Regions from separate parts of the Butyrivibrio sp. AE2005 genome, predicted to be linked through region 2. Evidence: predicted binding sites of a transcription regulator. Region 2 holds the regulator's gene; the other holds the start of a gene.
The links. The regulator NrdR, encoded in region 2, represses ribonucleotide reductase genes. The targets are predictions, from matches to a motif close to CACAANATNTTGTG.
Positions count from the first base shown of each region.

Region 1: a site for NrdR is predicted at 4,048-4,061, ahead of nrdD (anaerobic ribonucleoside-triphosphate reductase). Genes of this name have one in related genera too.

Region 1 covers NZ_JMMD01000006.1:101,652-109,962, reverse strand. The annotation lists gene DL92_RS20685 (putative glycoside hydrolase) at 1-73, opposite strand, end outside; gene trmB (tRNA (guanosine(46)-N7)-methyltransferase TrmB) at 238-888, shown strand; gene trxA (thioredoxin) at 892-1,212, shown strand; gene DL92_RS0107185 (SH3 domain-containing protein) at 1,247-2,707, shown strand; gene DL92_RS0107180 (hypothetical protein) at 2,690-3,142, opposite strand; gene murI (glutamate racemase) at 3,177-3,995, shown strand; gene nrdD (anaerobic ribonucleoside-triphosphate reductase) at 4,127-6,358, shown strand; gene nrdG (anaerobic ribonucleoside-triphosphate reductase activating protein) at 6,450-6,998, shown strand; gene DL92_RS0107160 (sugar kinase) at 7,147-8,169, shown strand.
Region 2 covers NZ_JMMD01000003.1:15,252-23,562, forward strand. The annotation lists gene DL92_RS0103545 (DUF2142 domain-containing protein) at 1-1,553, shown strand, start outside; gene nrdR (transcriptional regulator NrdR) at 1,727-2,239, shown strand; gene DL92_RS0103555 (ABC transporter substrate-binding protein) at 2,314-3,894, shown strand; gene DL92_RS0103560 (ABC transporter permease) at 3,927-4,871, shown strand; gene DL92_RS0103565 (ABC transporter permease) at 4,868-5,692, shown strand; gene DL92_RS18100 (ABC transporter ATP-binding protein) at 5,683-6,483, shown strand; gene DL92_RS0103575 (ABC transporter ATP-binding protein) at 6,486-7,241, shown strand; gene DL92_RS0103580 (hypothetical protein) at 7,437-7,832, shown strand; gene aroE (shikimate dehydrogenase) at 8,039-8,311, shown strand, end outside.

The DNA of each region.
Region 1 (8,311 bases), on a different contig from region 2:
TCGGAGCTTCTTTTTGCTTAAGTGCCTCTTCGGTGGGATCGCCTGTTTCTGCGTGGACTGCTGTTTGCAACATAAAAAAAGCTGCAAAAAACATTGAGAATGAAGCAGCGATACATCTTATTCTGTTTTTATTATGGAAGTCATTAAAAAAGTTCATAGTATGTAAATAATACAATACTTCCCATTCAAGGGCAAATGTTGTAAAATTCTTTATAAAGGATAGGTGGAATTTAAAAAATGCGATTACGTAATATAGCGGGTTCGAGAGAAGTTATTGCTGAGAGTAAGTACACTGTTAAGGACCCTGAGCAGAAAAAAGGACTTTGGAAAAAAGAAATATTTGGAAACGATAATGAGATTCATATCGAGATAGGAATGGGCAAGGGTCGTTTCATAATGGATATGGCGGCGCTTCATCCTAATATTAATTATGTAGGAATAGAAAAATATTCGAGCGTACTTCTTCGTGCGATACAGAAGCAGGAAGAGTTGCAACTTCCAAATGTTATCTTTATAAGAATGGATGCGGAAGATATTACGGAAGTATTTGATGAATCAGAAGTTGGTAGAATTTATTTGAATTTTTCAGATCCTTGGCCAAAGGACAGACATGCCAAAAGGCGACTTCCTTCCCGCGAGTTTCTGAAGCGATATGATAAAATATTAAAAGAGGACGGCGTTGTGGAATTTAAGACTGATAATGAAGGTCTTTTCACATTCGCACGCGATGAGGTAGAGCCTGCCGGATGGAATATTGATGCCATTACATACGACCTTCATAATGATGAAGTCATGAACGAAGGAAATGTGATGACTGAATATGAGGAAAAGTTTTCGTCACTTGGAAATCCGATTTTTAAGTACGTGATCAGTAGAAAGGGGGACTAACCTATGGACTACACGCTAAACAGTCAGAACTTCGAAGAAGAAGTTTTGAAAAGTAACTTGCCGGTGCTTGTTGATTTTGCAGCAGACTGGTGCGGACCATGTAAGATGATGTCACCTGTTATAGACGAACTTGCAGAGGAATACGAAGGAGAGCTTAAGGTCGGAAAGATAAATGTTGACCAGGCACCCGACATAGCTCAGAAGTACAATGTAATGTCCATTCCGATGTTCGCTTTATTCAAGAATGGAGAGCTTACTGAGACAGCAATAGGAGCTCAGAACAAGACAAAATTACAGTCTATAATCGATAAAGTGCTGGCTTAACAGTCAGCACCTTTTTAAAGAGGAGATTAAGGTTTTGCCAAAGATTACAAACTTTGAAAATTATAGGAAGAGAGATGACTACGATACATACGATCCGGACGAGAGATATTATACGGGCGATATGTATGAAGACATGCAGGATTATGACAAGCATGACTACGATAGCCGTGATCATGATGGTCAGGCTTATGATGACCATGAGTATGATGAACATGACTATGACGGGCATGAGGATGATCAGCAGGATTACGAAGGTCAGAATTACGGACAGAGTAACCATGATGATCAGCGTGATTATGATGACCATAACGATCATGCCAATAATCAGGACAATGTCGGTCAGACTCAGGATATACCACAGGTAAACACCGTATCTGAGAATAATCAGCATGAGGATGCGGGTGATATCGAGATTGCCGATCCCTATAATTTTTTCAATGCGGAAGAGCGCGAGGCATATTTCCGCCAAAGAGAGCAAACTGACGGACAACCTGAAGACCCTGATATGCAAAGAAGAGAGCGCGCAGATAATCGTGATGACAGTCGAATCCCAAGAAGAGACGACGATCGTCCTATGCGCCGAGATGATGGATATCCGCCGAGAAGAGATGATGACCGCGCAATGCGCCGTGATGACGGATACCCGCCGAGAAGAGATGACGAGCGTCCCATGCGTCGTGATGATGGATATCCGCCGAGAAGAGGTGATGATCGCCCCATGCGTCGTGATGATGGATACCCGCCGAGAAGAGATGAGGAACGTTCTATGCGCCGAGATGATGGATACCCGCCAAGAAGAGGTGATGATCGCCCTATGCGTCGTGATGATGGATACCCGCCAAGAAGAGATGATGGCCGTCTAAGATATCGCGATGATGAATATGCACCAAGAAGAGATGACCGTTCGAGACGTCGTGATGACGAATATATGCCGAGAAGAGACGATCGTCCGAGACGCCGTGACGAGAGAGACGATTATCGTGATGATGATCGCTATCGCCGTCGTGGAAGAGATTATTACGAAGATGAATATGATGAAGATTATTATGATGATAACGGAATCGATGAGCAGACAAAGCTCTTGATGGTAAGAATCGCTTCTGTTGTTACCGGAATAATTATTCTCATGTGTCTTGTGTTTATTGTAAAGGCGAAGCTTATTAATAAGGTAGCTTCTCCTGATTCTGAAAAAACAGCTACGGAATCGCAGAAAGATAAAGATGGCGATGACGATAGTGAGGATGATAACGGGGGTGGAAAAGGTGATATTGATATCCCCGAAGGATATACGGAGACAAATGATAAAGTTGTTGTAAATTATGAGTTCCTGAATCTCAGATCTTCGCCAAGCACGAGCAGTGATATCGTTACTAAGGCAAAAGACGGAGATGAACTTAAGAGAATTGCAGTAAGCAATGACGGATCATGGGCACTTATTAATTATAAAGGTAAGGCAGTGTACGCATCTATGGATTATCTAAGCGAGAATCCTTGAGTGAAGCCAAGAGTAGAATTTATCCATTGCTTCCGATAGAGAACTTTCCGAACGTGAAAAAGTATCAGCGTGGGTGAGAATTTCATCGGAAGTGGTATCCTTGGCATAGTCTGCGATTTTTTGGGCAGAACTTGCCTCCAGCAGACGATAATCCATATTTACCAGAAGATTGTTGTGCAGGGCACTGACACAGGTATACAGAGAAGGATATTTTTTCTGTATAAGAGAGAATTCATCAAGTATCTGTTCTCTGCTCTGTAGACAAAAGAGAATATAAACAGACTCAACTACTTCATGAGGTTCAATTTCTTCCTGATAGGAGTTGTCTTCATAGTCATCTCTTGTTGCGTAATATTCGCAAATCTCCTGAACCAAGGCACCGACTTTTGAGTTGTCGTACAATTTCTGAAGTTCGTCAATTTTTTTATCATTCATAATTAAAGTATAGCATATACAGAGGAAATCAAAAATGAAGATCGGTATTTTTGATTCCGGGATAGGTGGGCTTTCTGTGCTTCATGAAGCCTATCATTACCTTCCGGAGCAAAATTACATATTTTACGCTGATACAGAGCATGTACCGTATGGATTAAAAACCCCGGAGCAGATCCTTAGTTATTCGATCGGCATCACGGAGTTTTTGCTTGAAAGGGGAGCGGAAGCGATAGTAGTAGCTTGTAATACCGCAACCAGCGTAGCAATTAAGGAACTTAGGAAAAGATACAGCATTCCTATCTTGGGAATGGAACCGGCTGTAAAGCCCGCTGTTGAGGGAACGGATAAGAAGCGTATTATGGTAATCGCGACCCCCGTGACCATTAGAGAAGATAAGTTAAAAGACCTTCTGCACAGAGTAGATGAACATCACAGAGTAGACCTTCTGCCGATGCCAAGGCTCGTTGAGTTTGCGGAAAGAGCTGAGTTTGATTCGGAAGAGGTCCTTGATTATATAAAGAAACAGTTTGAACCATATAATATGGAAGAATATTGTGCACTTGTACTTGGATGTACGCACTTTAACTACTTTAAACCTGCGTACAGACAGATTTTTGGTGATGAGACCCTTCTTATTGATGGAAATCACGGTACAGTAAAGCATTTAGCTGAGGTTCTCGGAATAGAATTATCTAAGGCACCAGATAATGTAGTTATTTTTGATGATGTACACAAGATGTTGGAACAATCGAAAACAGAATATTTTTATTCCGGAAAACCGATAACGAGTGAGACAGAGCTTGAACATTTGAAAATACTACATAATCGGTTAGAAAATGTAAGAAAAAAATAATAATTCTCCTTCTTGTTTTTTACTAGATAAAGTATTATCATAGTTATGCGACCACAATATATTGTTATTCGATTAGAAAACATCGTGATTGCGAAAACAGTTTTTTTGTAAAATAAAAGAAGGGGGTTCTTATGAAGATCATTAAGAGAAGCGGTAAAGAAGTTGCATTTGATGGCAATAAGATTCTTGCGGCTATTGAGAAGGCAAATAACGAAGTTACCGACGAGAAGAAATTAACCGCAGGCCAGATCAGCGACATCGAAAGAAGCGTGGAGAATCAGTGCGCATCTCTTACTCGTGCAGCAAGCGTTGAGGAAATCCAGGATATGGTTGAGGATGGACTCATGAAATCAGGCAAGTACGAGGTTGCCAGAAAATACATTACATACCGCTATAAACATGCTCTTGTCAGAAAGTCTAACACGACTGATGAGCAGATTATGTCTCTTATTGAGTGCAATAACGAGGAAGTTAAGCAGGAAAACTCCAATAAGAATCCTACAGTAAATAGCGTACAGAGAGATTACATGGCCGGTGAGGTTAGTAAGGACATTACCAGAAGATTTCTTTTGCCCGAAGACGTGGTAAGAGCGCATGAGGCAGGACTTATCCATTTCCATGATTCTGATTATTTCGCACAGCATATGCATAACTGTTGCCTTGTAAATCTGGAGGATATGCTTCAGAACGGAACAGTTATTTCAGAGACAATGATAGAACGTCCCAAGAGCTTCTCTACAGCATGCAACATCGCAACACAGGCGATCGCGCAGATTGCAAGCTCACAGTACGGCGGACAGAGTATCACACTTTCACACCTTGTTCCTTTTGTTGATGTCAGCAGACAGAAATTCCGTAAGGAAGTTGCTCTCGAGTTCGAGACAGCCGGAATGAAGATCAACAAGAAGCAGGTAAATGACATCGCAGAGATGCGTGTAAAAAAAGAAGTAGAGAGAGGATGTCAGGTAATCCAGTATCAGGTCATCACACTTATGACCACAAACGGACAGGCACCTTTCATAACAGTTTATATGTATCTTGATGAAGTTCCCGAAGGACAGACAAGAGAAGACCTTGCCATGGTCATCGAGGAAATGCTCAAGCAGCGTATCACCGGAGTTAAGAACGAAAAGGGACAGCTTATCACACCTGCATTCCCTAAGCTTATCTACGTTCTTGACGAGGACAACATCCATGAGGATTCCAAGTACTGGTATCTCACAGAGCTTGCTGCCAAGTGTACAGCAAAGAGACTCGTTCCCGACTACATCTCAGCTAAGAAGATGAAGGAACTTAAGGGCGGAGACGTTTATCCTTGCATGGGATGCAGAAGTTTCCTTACTCCCGACAACGAGAATGTTCCCGAAGGATTGTGCAACAAGGGCAACAAGGCTCATGCGCAGAACTACAAAGAGGGCGATCACAAATACTACGGAAGATTCAATCAAGGCGTTGTTACAATCAACCTTGTAGACGTAGCATGTACATCAAATAAGGATGAGAAAAAGTTCTGGGAGATAATGGAAGAGAGAACAGAACTCTGTAAGAGAGCACTCATGTGCAGACATGAGAGACTTCTCGGAACACCTTCCGATGTAGCTCCTATTCTTTGGCAGAACGGTGCACTTGCAAGACTTCAGAAGGGTGAGACAATCGATAATCTTCTCTTTGGAAACTATTCGACAATATCACTCGGATATGCAGGTCTTTGCGAATGTACAAGATATATGAAGGGCGTTTCCCATACAGATGCTAAGGGAAAAGACTTCGCATTAAAAGTAATGCAGTTCCTCAACGACAAGTGTGCTAAGTGGAGAGCTGAGACAAATATTTCATTCAGCCTTTACGGAACACCTCTTGAGTCAACAACATATAAATTTGCAAAATGTCTGCAGAAGCGTTTTGGAATTATTCCTGACGTTACAGACAAAAACTACATTACAAACAGCTATCATGTTCATGTTACTGAGCAGATCGATGCATTTACAAAGCTTAAGTTTGAGTCCGAGTTCCAGGCACTTTCGCCCGGCGGAGCAATAAGCTATGTAGAAGTACCTGATATGAATAGCAATATTGAAGCGGTTATTTCAGTAATGAAATATATATATGAAAACATCATGTATGCTGAGCTCAATACCAAATCAGATTTCTGTCAATGCTGCGGTTATGATGGGGAGATCAAGATTGTTACAGATACAGACGGAAAGCTTATTTGGGAGTGCCCTAATTGCGGTAACAGAGACCAGAACAAGATGAATGTAGCAAGACGTACCTGCGGTTATATCGGAACACAGTTCTGGAACCAGGGACGTACACAGGAGATCAAAGAAAGAGTGCTCCATATGGCGACACCTAAGCTTTGATTGGTTACTGATTTAGACCTACTATGTAAAAGCCGGGAGAATTATCCCGGCTTTTATTACAGTCTGGGAGATTTTTTAAGAAAGGCGAGAAATGAATTACGGACAGATATATTACAGTGATGTAGCAAACGGAATAGGATGCAGAACCTCATTTTTTGTGAGTGGATGCACACATCATTGCAAAGGTTGTTTCAATGAAATGACATGGGACTTTAATTACGGACAGAAATATACAAAAGAAGTGGAATATGAGATTGTTGAATCTCTCAAGCCAAGCTATATCGACGGCCTCACAATTCTCGGAGGAGAGCCTATGGAAATAGCCAACCAGAAAGAGATAAGACCGCTCCTTGAGCGGATAAAAAAAGAAGTTCCCAAGGCGACTATCTGGATCTATTCCGGATACACTTTGGAAGAGCTTACAGACACTGAAAACAAGAGATGTCACGGGGATGACACCGATGCCATTCTTTCCATGACAGATATACTCGTTGATGGAGAGTTTGAACTTGATAAAAAAGATCTGATGCTCAGGTTCAGAGGATCGTCCAATCAGAGAGTTATCGATATGAAGGAAACGCTGAAAGCGGGAAAAATAGTGCTTTCCAAGTATAATGACAGAGACTGCTCAAGGATCTAGATGTACAAAAAATCGAAAAAACCAGTGCAACTTTTGCAATGTTCGCCACAATGTAAGCACTTACAATACAAAAATTTTTGATATATTATAATTAACGTGAGCAGTACTTATTGAACGCGAAAGCCGTTACGGCTATGAGGAGGCAGCTATGAGAGACGAGAGATTTGATCTTCTAACTTTTGGAGAGATTATGCTTCGTCTTTCGCCGCCAAATTATGAGCGTATGACACGCGGAGATGTTTTTGACAAAAGAGCCGGCGGCTCTGAACTCAATGTAGCATCAGGCGTAGCGCTTTTGGGACTCCGTACAGGAGTCATTTCAAGACTTCCACAGAACGCACTCGGAACTTTTATTAAGAACCGAATCCGTTTCGAGGGTGTATCGGATGATTATCTTATCTATGATGAGTCACCTGAGGCAAGACTTGGAATATATTACTACGAAAACGGTGCTGCACCACGCAAACCATCCATAGTCTACGACAGAATGAATTCTTCAATAACAAGAATTTCTTTGTCAGAGATTCCTGAGAGTGTGTATACATCTACAAGAATGTTTCATACAAGCGGAATTTCACTTGCACTTAATAAGAACACTTGTGAAGTTGCAACTGAGATGATAAAGAGATTCAAGGAAGGTGGCGCCAAGGTATCATTTGATTGTAACTACCGTGCCAACCTTTGGAGCGAAGAAGACGCCAGAACTGCAATAAAGAAGATCCTCCCTTATGTAAATATTCTTTTTGTGTCGGAGGAAACATCCCGACGCATGATGCAGAAAGATGGCGAGCTCTTCGATATAATGAAGAGCTATACTGAGGAATATCCTGTCGAAGTAGTTTGCACAACTCAACGACAGGTTATAAGCCCCAGAAAGCACAACTTTACGTCTACCATATATGACGCCAAGAACGACCGGTTTTATACCGAGGCGCCATATGCGGATATAGATGTAATAGACAGGATTGGTTCCGGCGATGCTTATGTATCCGGTGTATTATACGGAATGCTTAAGTACGATGATGTTCAGAAGGCGCTTGAATACGGTAATGCAACCTCAAGTGTCAAGAATACTATTCCGGGAGATCTTCCCGCGAGTGATCTGAAAGAGATTGACAGCATCATCAAGAATCACAATGCCGGAGGTCCTACCAGCGAGCTTGATCGCTGAGGACAAATGAATTTGCCGATTTACGTTCGCCATAACGTATTTCCTTTATAAAACCTCTACAAGCAGGAGTAATCTTGCGGAAAAGACCGGACCCACCGGTCTTTTTTTACATTATAAATAAATCTTTTCTATATTATTATAC
Region 2 (8,311 bases):
TAAGTGTGAACGGGCTTAAGCTTATTGGATATTCGCAGGAAGATGTCTTGGATGACAGTGGGAATGCGGCTTTGGGACTTAATATGCAGGTTAGGGCGGCTTCTTTTCCCAAGGTGAAGGCATATCTTTTTTCTACTGTATGGATATTGATAGTTCTTGCGGGATTTGTGGTTTTGAAGAAGAGGAGCATTTCCTATGAGAGGCTGTTCTTGGCGTTGTATATCGTAATGGGGATGCTTGCGTTTATGGTATTTACGCCTTTTGCGGAGCCGGATTCGGGCAATCATTACAGGAGGGCGTATGCAATTTCTGAAGGCGACGTGTTTCCTGAGCTTGATGAAAATAATGCGATAGGAAGGTCATTTGCGTGGCCTTTGACGTGGGGGACAGGAGACGGAGTCTCTGTTTCCTGGTATGAAGCACGTAACAGAATGGGCTTTGATGTAAAAGATGCCTCAAATATGCAGTACATAACATATACGAATATTGCGCTGTATTCGCCTGTATGTCACGCGGTTCCGGCTCTTTTTATGGCAATGACAAGGCTGTTTACGCATAGCATGATCGTAATCGATATGGTCGCTAAGATTGCGAATTTTATTGCGATAGGAGCTCTTTTGTATCTTGGAATCAAAATCTCGCCCTTTGGAAAAGAATATTTCCTCTGGATGGCGGTTCATCCTTTTATGATGAAGCAGTATACATCAATATCTCCCGATCTTATGACTGCCGCGCTTGTGTATCTCCTTACTGCGCTGGTTTTAAGACTTAGATATGATGAGAAAGCGTATGCAAAGAAGGGATATCTTGTGGCATTATATATAATTCCGTTTTTGCTGGGGCAGTTTAAGATTGTGTATGTCGCTTTCTGCCTGCTTCTTTTCCTTACTCCGATGGATAAGTTTGAGAGTAAAAAGAGCTATTTTACCCATGCGACGGCGATCGGACTGCTGACAGTCGTGCCTGCGCTTGCGTGGTTTAAGATTTCATCGCATATATTAAGCCTTGGATACTCAGACATAAATGCGACAAACAGAGTGATCGCGATGAATCCCGTTAAATATATCCCGATTCTTCTCAATACATTCAGGATAAAGGGATATGACTATATCATGCAGTTCTTTGGAAGTGCGCTTGTATTTAAAGACGGCACAAATGAGGCAGTGGTACTCATATTTATAATGCTTGTTGCGGCGTATATAAGCAGAAACATTTATATGAACAGGCATAATGAAGCGGAGATTGCTGTCAAGGTGCGAAAAGACGCTGCTTTGAAGGTATTTATGGCAGCGGCGCTCGCCATTACAACGGTTCTGATATTTACGGCTGAGTATGTTCAGTGGACGAATCCGGGAGCTTCAAGCGTAAACGGAGTTCACGGAAGATATTTCTTTCCGTTTATTTTCCCTTTGCTGATTCTTCTTACGGGAGTGTCTGGAACGAAGGAAATTGACGGTGAAGTCTTTATAGAACCATCGAGAAAGTCACTGTTTTCGCTGGTTTCGGTTACTCTTTGTTTCGTCGCACAGCTGTATATAGTGTACCGGCTGTGAGGCCGCTTTATATCGGGATCTGAGACTCTATGTTGTCCGCAATGCCGCATTTTACCTTGCGTCACAGAGTTAATTATAAATTGTGTGGAAAAATACGAAAAATGATGATACAATAATTTGTGGAAATGGATTATGTATAGTCAATATATTGTGGACATAATGGAGGATTCTTTATGAAGTGCCCATTCTGCGGAAAAGATGATACGAGGGTAATTGATTCAAGACCCGCCGATGAAAATACTTCGATCAGAAGGAGACGTGTCTGTGATTCATGTGGGAAGCGATTTACGACCTATGAAAAGGTCGAGACGATTCCTCTTATCGTCATAAAAAAGGGTGACATCAGGGAACCTTATGACAGAGCAAAGATTGAAGCTGGTGTTTTCAGAGCTTGCCATAAGAGACCTGTAAGCGCAGAACAGATAACCAAGATGGTTGACGCCGTTGAGACGGAAGTTTTTAATATGGAACAGAAGGAAATACCGAGCAGAGCTATTGGTGAGATAGTTATGGACAAGATGAAAAATCTCGATCCCGTAGCTTATGTAAGATTCGCCTCTGTATACCGTGAATTTAAAGATGTTAATACTTTTATGGATGAGCTTAAATCGGTTCTTAAGAAAGAAGCCGATGGAATAATAACTGACGCAACCGATAAGAGCACACCGCTCCTTAAAAAAGAGTAAACTATAGCCTTGACATTTTTTTGTCAAGGCTATAATGTATCTTAGGAAAATAAATTCAGGAAGGATGATTTAACATGATCACAAGAAGACATGGCAGAAAGAGAATCTGCGCACTTCTGACTGTTGTGTTAACGACACTGACTGTTGCATTGAGCGGTTGCTCAAGCGACAAGGCAGGGGATTCCGCAAAGAACTCAGGCGCAGGTTCATCTGCAGCTTCTGAGCAGGCAAATGCGGGAGATACTTCCAAACTTATCGTAGGAATACCTCAGGACATAGACAGTCTTGACCCCCACCACATGACAGGGGCAGGTACGAAAGAGGTAATGTTTAACGTGTTTGAAGGACTCGTTAAGCCCGATGAGAACGGTAATCTTAACCCTGCTGTAGCAAGTGAGTACACAATATCAGAGGACAATAAGGTTTACACCTTTACACTCAGAGACGGAGTAAAGTTCCACGACGGAACCGATGTTACAGCGGAGGATGTCAAGTATTCTTTGGAACGTAACGCGGGAGTTGACGGTAGCGAACCGCTTATTTCTTCTTTTTCAGAAATTGAAAGTGTAAATATTGTTGATGACAAGCATGTTGAGGTAGTACTTAATAAGGCTGATTCGGAGCTTCTTCCGCAGTTTACTGTGGCGATAATCCCTAAAGCCAATGCAAATCCCGAGACAAACCCTATAGGTACGGGACCTTATAAGTACGTTTCAAACGCGCCACAGGAGAGTCTTGTTGTTACAAGATTTGATGATTACTGGGGCGAAAAAGCTTTTATTAAGGATGTAGTTTTTAAGATCGAGGCAAATTCAGATGCGATCGTGCTTGACCTTGAGGGCGGTTCGATAGATATGTACGCAAGAATCCCTTCAGCACAGGTAGCTCAGCTCTCCGACAAGTTCGAGATCTACGAAGGAACCATGAATCTTGTTCAGGCTCTCTATCTTAATAACGCAGTTAAGCCGTTTGATGATGTGAGAGTTCGTCAGGCGCTTTGCTATGCGATCGATCCTCAGGAGATAATGGATTTTGTTTCCGACGGAGCGGGTACTGAGATTGGAAGTGCGATGTACCCTGCATTTACGAAATATTTTTTGCCTGAGCTCAATGATACTTACAACCATGATCCTGAGAAAGCTAAGGCTCTTTTGGCTGAAGCGGGATATCCGAACGGATTTGAGTTTACGATAACCGTTCCCTCCAATTACAAGCAGCACGTTGATACGGCGCAGGTTCTTGTTGAGGAGTTTAAGGCTGTCGGAGTTACGGCGAATATTCAGGAAGTTGAGTGGAATACATGGCTCAGCGATGTTTATACGGACAAAAAATATGAGTCGACGGTTGTAGGATTTGATGCTTCCACAGTATCGGCGGGAGCGCTTCTTGCAAGATATGAGTCGACTTCAAGCAAGAATACATTTAATTACAGCAACAAGGACTTCGACGAGGCGCTTCACAAGGCTACAGAAACAGCCGATGATGCACAGAAGACCGAGTATTACAAAGAGTGTGAGCGTATCTTGTCAAAAGATGCAGCGAATGTCTATATTCAGGATCTTCCCGAGTATGTAGCACTCAATAAGAAATTTACGGGATATGTCTTTTATCCTATTTATTTGCAGGACATTGCAAAGATAAGACCGGCTGAATAAGTCATTTTTAAGAGCTTGCGAGGAATATGCACATGAAATATATCATTAAAAAAGTCATTTCTATGATAATTACTATAGTGGTTGTTTCACTGTGTGTATTCCTCGCTTTTAGTATAATTCCGGGAGATCCCGCGCTCAAAAAGCTGGGAACGGAGGCTTCTCCCGAACTCATCGCTCAGACAAGAGAGCAGATGGGATTAAACGATCCTGTTATAGTCAGGTACTTCAGGTGGTTTGCAGCTTTTTTACACGGTGATATGGGGAAAAGCTACAACTACAGCGTTCCTGTTGCGGGAATGATCTTAAATAAGATATCGATTACGCTGACTATGGCGATCATGTCCTTTTTACTTACAATTGTGGTTTCGATTCCGATGGGAATCATCACGGCCAAACACGAGGGGGGAGCGCTGGACCGCGTAGTTACGGTTATAAATCAGATAATCATGGCCGTTCCGCCTTTCTTTTCGGGAATACTTATAACTTTTATTTTTGGAATGGTATTTAAACTCTTTACTCCGGGCGGATTTGTTTCGTACACGGATAATTTTGCGGGATTTGTGGGATATCTGATCTTTCCTTCAATCGCTGTTGCTCTTCCTAAGATCGCTATGACGGTCAAGATGCTCAGGGGAAGCGTCATTGACGAGGCGAAAAAAGATTACACGAGAACCGCTTACAGTAGAGGAAATAACACGAACGGCGTTCTTTACAGACATGTTCTTAAGAATGCGCTTATTCCGGTCATAACCTTCCTTGGCATGCTTCTTGCCGATATGGTTGCGGGAAGTATTGTAATCGAGCAGGTTTTCGGAATCCCGGGAATCAGCAGGATTCTTCTTACAAGTATAAGTAACAGGGATTACCCCGTGGTTGAAGCAATAATCATGGGAATTGCGATGATAGTTATTGTCACCAATCTTTTGGTGGACATTATTTATAGAATTGTTGACCCGAGAATAGGGATTGAAGAATGAGAGATAAATTTACGGAAGTTTTTAAGAAAATAAAAAAAGATCCCTATATGTGCGCGGGTGTCATTATTACCGGAATTATCCTTTTGATGATAGTAGTGGGACTTTTCTGGATGCCGTATGAACCGACCAAGATGAGTGCGGCAGAAAAGCTTCAGGGGATTTCTTTTAAACATATTATGGGAACCGATAACATGGGAAGAGATGTGCTTAGCAGAGTTATGTACGGAAGCAGGGTTACGTTTCTGATCGCTCTTGGAACCGTGTTTATCGGTGCGTTTGCGGGAACACTCATCGGAGCGCTTACGGGTTACTTCGGCGGGCTCTTTGATGAGATCACGATGAGAGTTATTGATGCGATGTTTGCGTTTCCGAGCATTTTGCTGGCTCTTGTGATTGTCAGTGTTTTCGGAACGGGATGGATGCAGCTTCTTCTTTCACTCGGAATAGCATTTATTCCGAGCTTTGCAAGGATTGTAAGGGGAGAAGTGCTTCGTTGCCGCAATACGGATTATGTGGAAAGTGCCAAACTCCAGGGTGTATCTGATGTCAGGATGATATTCGTGCATATTTTGCCCAATATAAAGGGAGTTCTGGCTTCGTCGATACTTATCGGATTTAACAATGCGGTGCTGGCGGAAGCGGGACTTAGCTATCTGGGCGTCGGTTCCCAGCCACCGTATGCAAGCCTTGGAAAGATGCTTTCGGATGCGCAGCAGTACATGTTTACGACTCCGAGTTATTGTCTTTGTCCCGGACTTGTGATTGTTTTGATGGTTTTGGGCTTTTCGTTTTTGGGTGAGGGAATCAGAAGATGGGAGTGATACTTGACGTAACTGATCTTCATATAGAGTTTCACGATCACGGGTTTCCTGAGGTCGCGGTGGAAGATTTTGATCTGATGCTTGAAGAGGGCGAGATTGTCGGTATTGTCGGAGAGTCCGGCTCGGGAAAGAGCATGAGCGCGCTTGCGATAGCGGGGCTCTTAAGCAGGCATTCGATCACCAAGACGGGAAGGATCATGTTTAACGGGGACGATCTTCTTACCTGCGACAGAAAGACTTTGAGGTCGTATCAGGGAGATGAGATCTCGATGATCTTCCAGGAGCCGATGACGAGTCTTAATCCGGTTAAAAGAATCGGTTGGCAGGTTGAGGAATCTCTTTTCATCCATCATCCCGATATCGATAAAAAGAATCGCAAAGAAATGGCGATAGAGATGCTGAAGGCCGTTGGCTTAAGCGATGCGGAGAATATTTATCACATGTATCCGCATGAACTTTCGGGCGGAATGAGGCAGAGGGTTATGATTGCGGCCGCGATGATAGGTAATCCCAAGATACTTATCGCTGATGAGCCAACGACGGCACTTGATGTGACTGTTCAGGCGCAGATAGTCGAGCTTCTTAAAAAGATTAACAAGGAGCGCGGAACGTCGATCATCTTTATTTCCCATGATCTTAGCCTTGTAAGTCAGCTCTGCGAGAGGGTTATCGTGATGCAGAAGGGAAATATTGTTGAGAGCGGCGATACTGCGAGGGTGTTTGGGGCTCCGCAGGATCTTTATACCAAAAAGCTGATCGCGGCTATCCCAAAGATTGACATAGGAAACTGATTATGAGCGAGGATAAGGTTTTAAGAGCCGCTAATCTTAATGTTTTTTATAAGAACAGAAAGAGAAAGCTCTTTTCCAAAAATAAAAAAATACAGATTCTTCACGATGTGACTTTCGAGATGGAAGAGGGTGAAGTGCTTGCGATCGCAGGCGAGTCCGGATGCGGAAAGTCGACGCTTGCAAGGACGATAGTCGGGATCAATAAGGACTACACGGGCGAGCTTATGCAGAAGTACGAGGGGCCGCAGATGGTGTTCCAGGATCCGTACAGTTCGCTGAATCCTTCCAAGAAAGTTGGCTGGCTTATGGAGGAACCGCTTAAGGTTGATAAGAAGCGGAAGTGGACGAAGGAAGAGCGCCTTGAGCGGGTAAAAGAGGTGATGAAGGATGTTGAGCTTCCTGTTGAGATGCTGGACAGATATCCTTCACAGCTTTCCGGAGGACAGAGGCAGAGAGTGTGCATAGGTATTGCACTTATGAGATATCCAAAACTGCTTATCGCTGATGAGCCTGTTTCTGCACTTGATGTGACGATTCAGTCGCAGATTATGGAACTGCTCAGGTCGCTTCACAAAAAGCTCGGGATATCCATAATTTTCATATCTCATGACCTTAGGGTGGTCTACCAGATCAGTGATCACGTGATGATCATGAAGGATGGCAGGATAATTGAGCATGGTAAGACGGATGAGGTGTACAGGCATCCTCAGGCTGAGTATACCGAGCGGCTATTGAAGGCGGCGGGCATCAGAAAGTGAGGCAAAAAGCATTTTTGACTTAGGGTAACTTTATGAAAGTAATATTTTATGCGAGATTTCATAATTTTTTTATAATTAACGCTTAATTTATGGGCTTTTCTTCCGATATATATTTTAAAAGGGCGACAGTGTGTTACCTTAAACGATTACGTTTTTCACAGTAGCAGATGTGGCAAGGAAAGGAGGCTTGGTGTTATGGCGATTAGCAGAGTTAGCTGGTATGGTGGAAGCAGTGCTTACAAATATCCGACAACTGTGGGTAATGACGCAAAAGATAATACCGAGTTCCTTGATAAAGCTGAGACCGGTGCACAGGATAATGCAGAAGAGGAGCTTTCAAGCGACCATGTGCAGAGGGGAAATGCTTCTATTGATAATGTTGCGATTTCTTTTGGAATCTATGACGATGCTTCGGGAAATCTTTTGGGAATGGATGGCCTTATATCAAATGACATGATGCAGGCTATTTCCGGAATGCAGAAAGATCAGATTCTTCGCGAGTATCAGTATTTTGTGGGAGACGATCTTTCGGGAAATAAGAGCAGTATTATTGCCAGTACCGAGGATGGACTTGTAATAAAGAAGAATTAAACTTTGGGAAAGTCAAATATAGAAAAGTGCGAAAGGGACGCTGTGATCGCGTCTCTTTTTCTTTATGCTTGAAGCAAAATTTTTTTACATGATAAAAAGCGATTTGCCATGGGCTCAGAGAATTGCTTTATTAGAGAATAGAAGGTACAATTTAGCATAAGACAAAAATGACCGTGAATATAAATGAACAGAAGAGGTGACAGAATATGAATCATACTGATGGAAATACATTGACATGTGGACTGATAGGGAATCCCGTGAGACATACATTGTCTCCTCTTATTCATAATTCAATCGCAGAGATGAAAGGAATTAACCTTGTTTATGTTCCGTTTGAGGTGCCGAAGGGCGGCGTGAAGAACGCTGTCAGGGGTGCAAATGCTCTCGGAATAAAGGGACTTAACGTTACGGTTCCGTATAAGAGTGATGTTATCGACCATCTTGTTGAGGTTGATCCGCTTGCGGAGGGAATCGGTGCG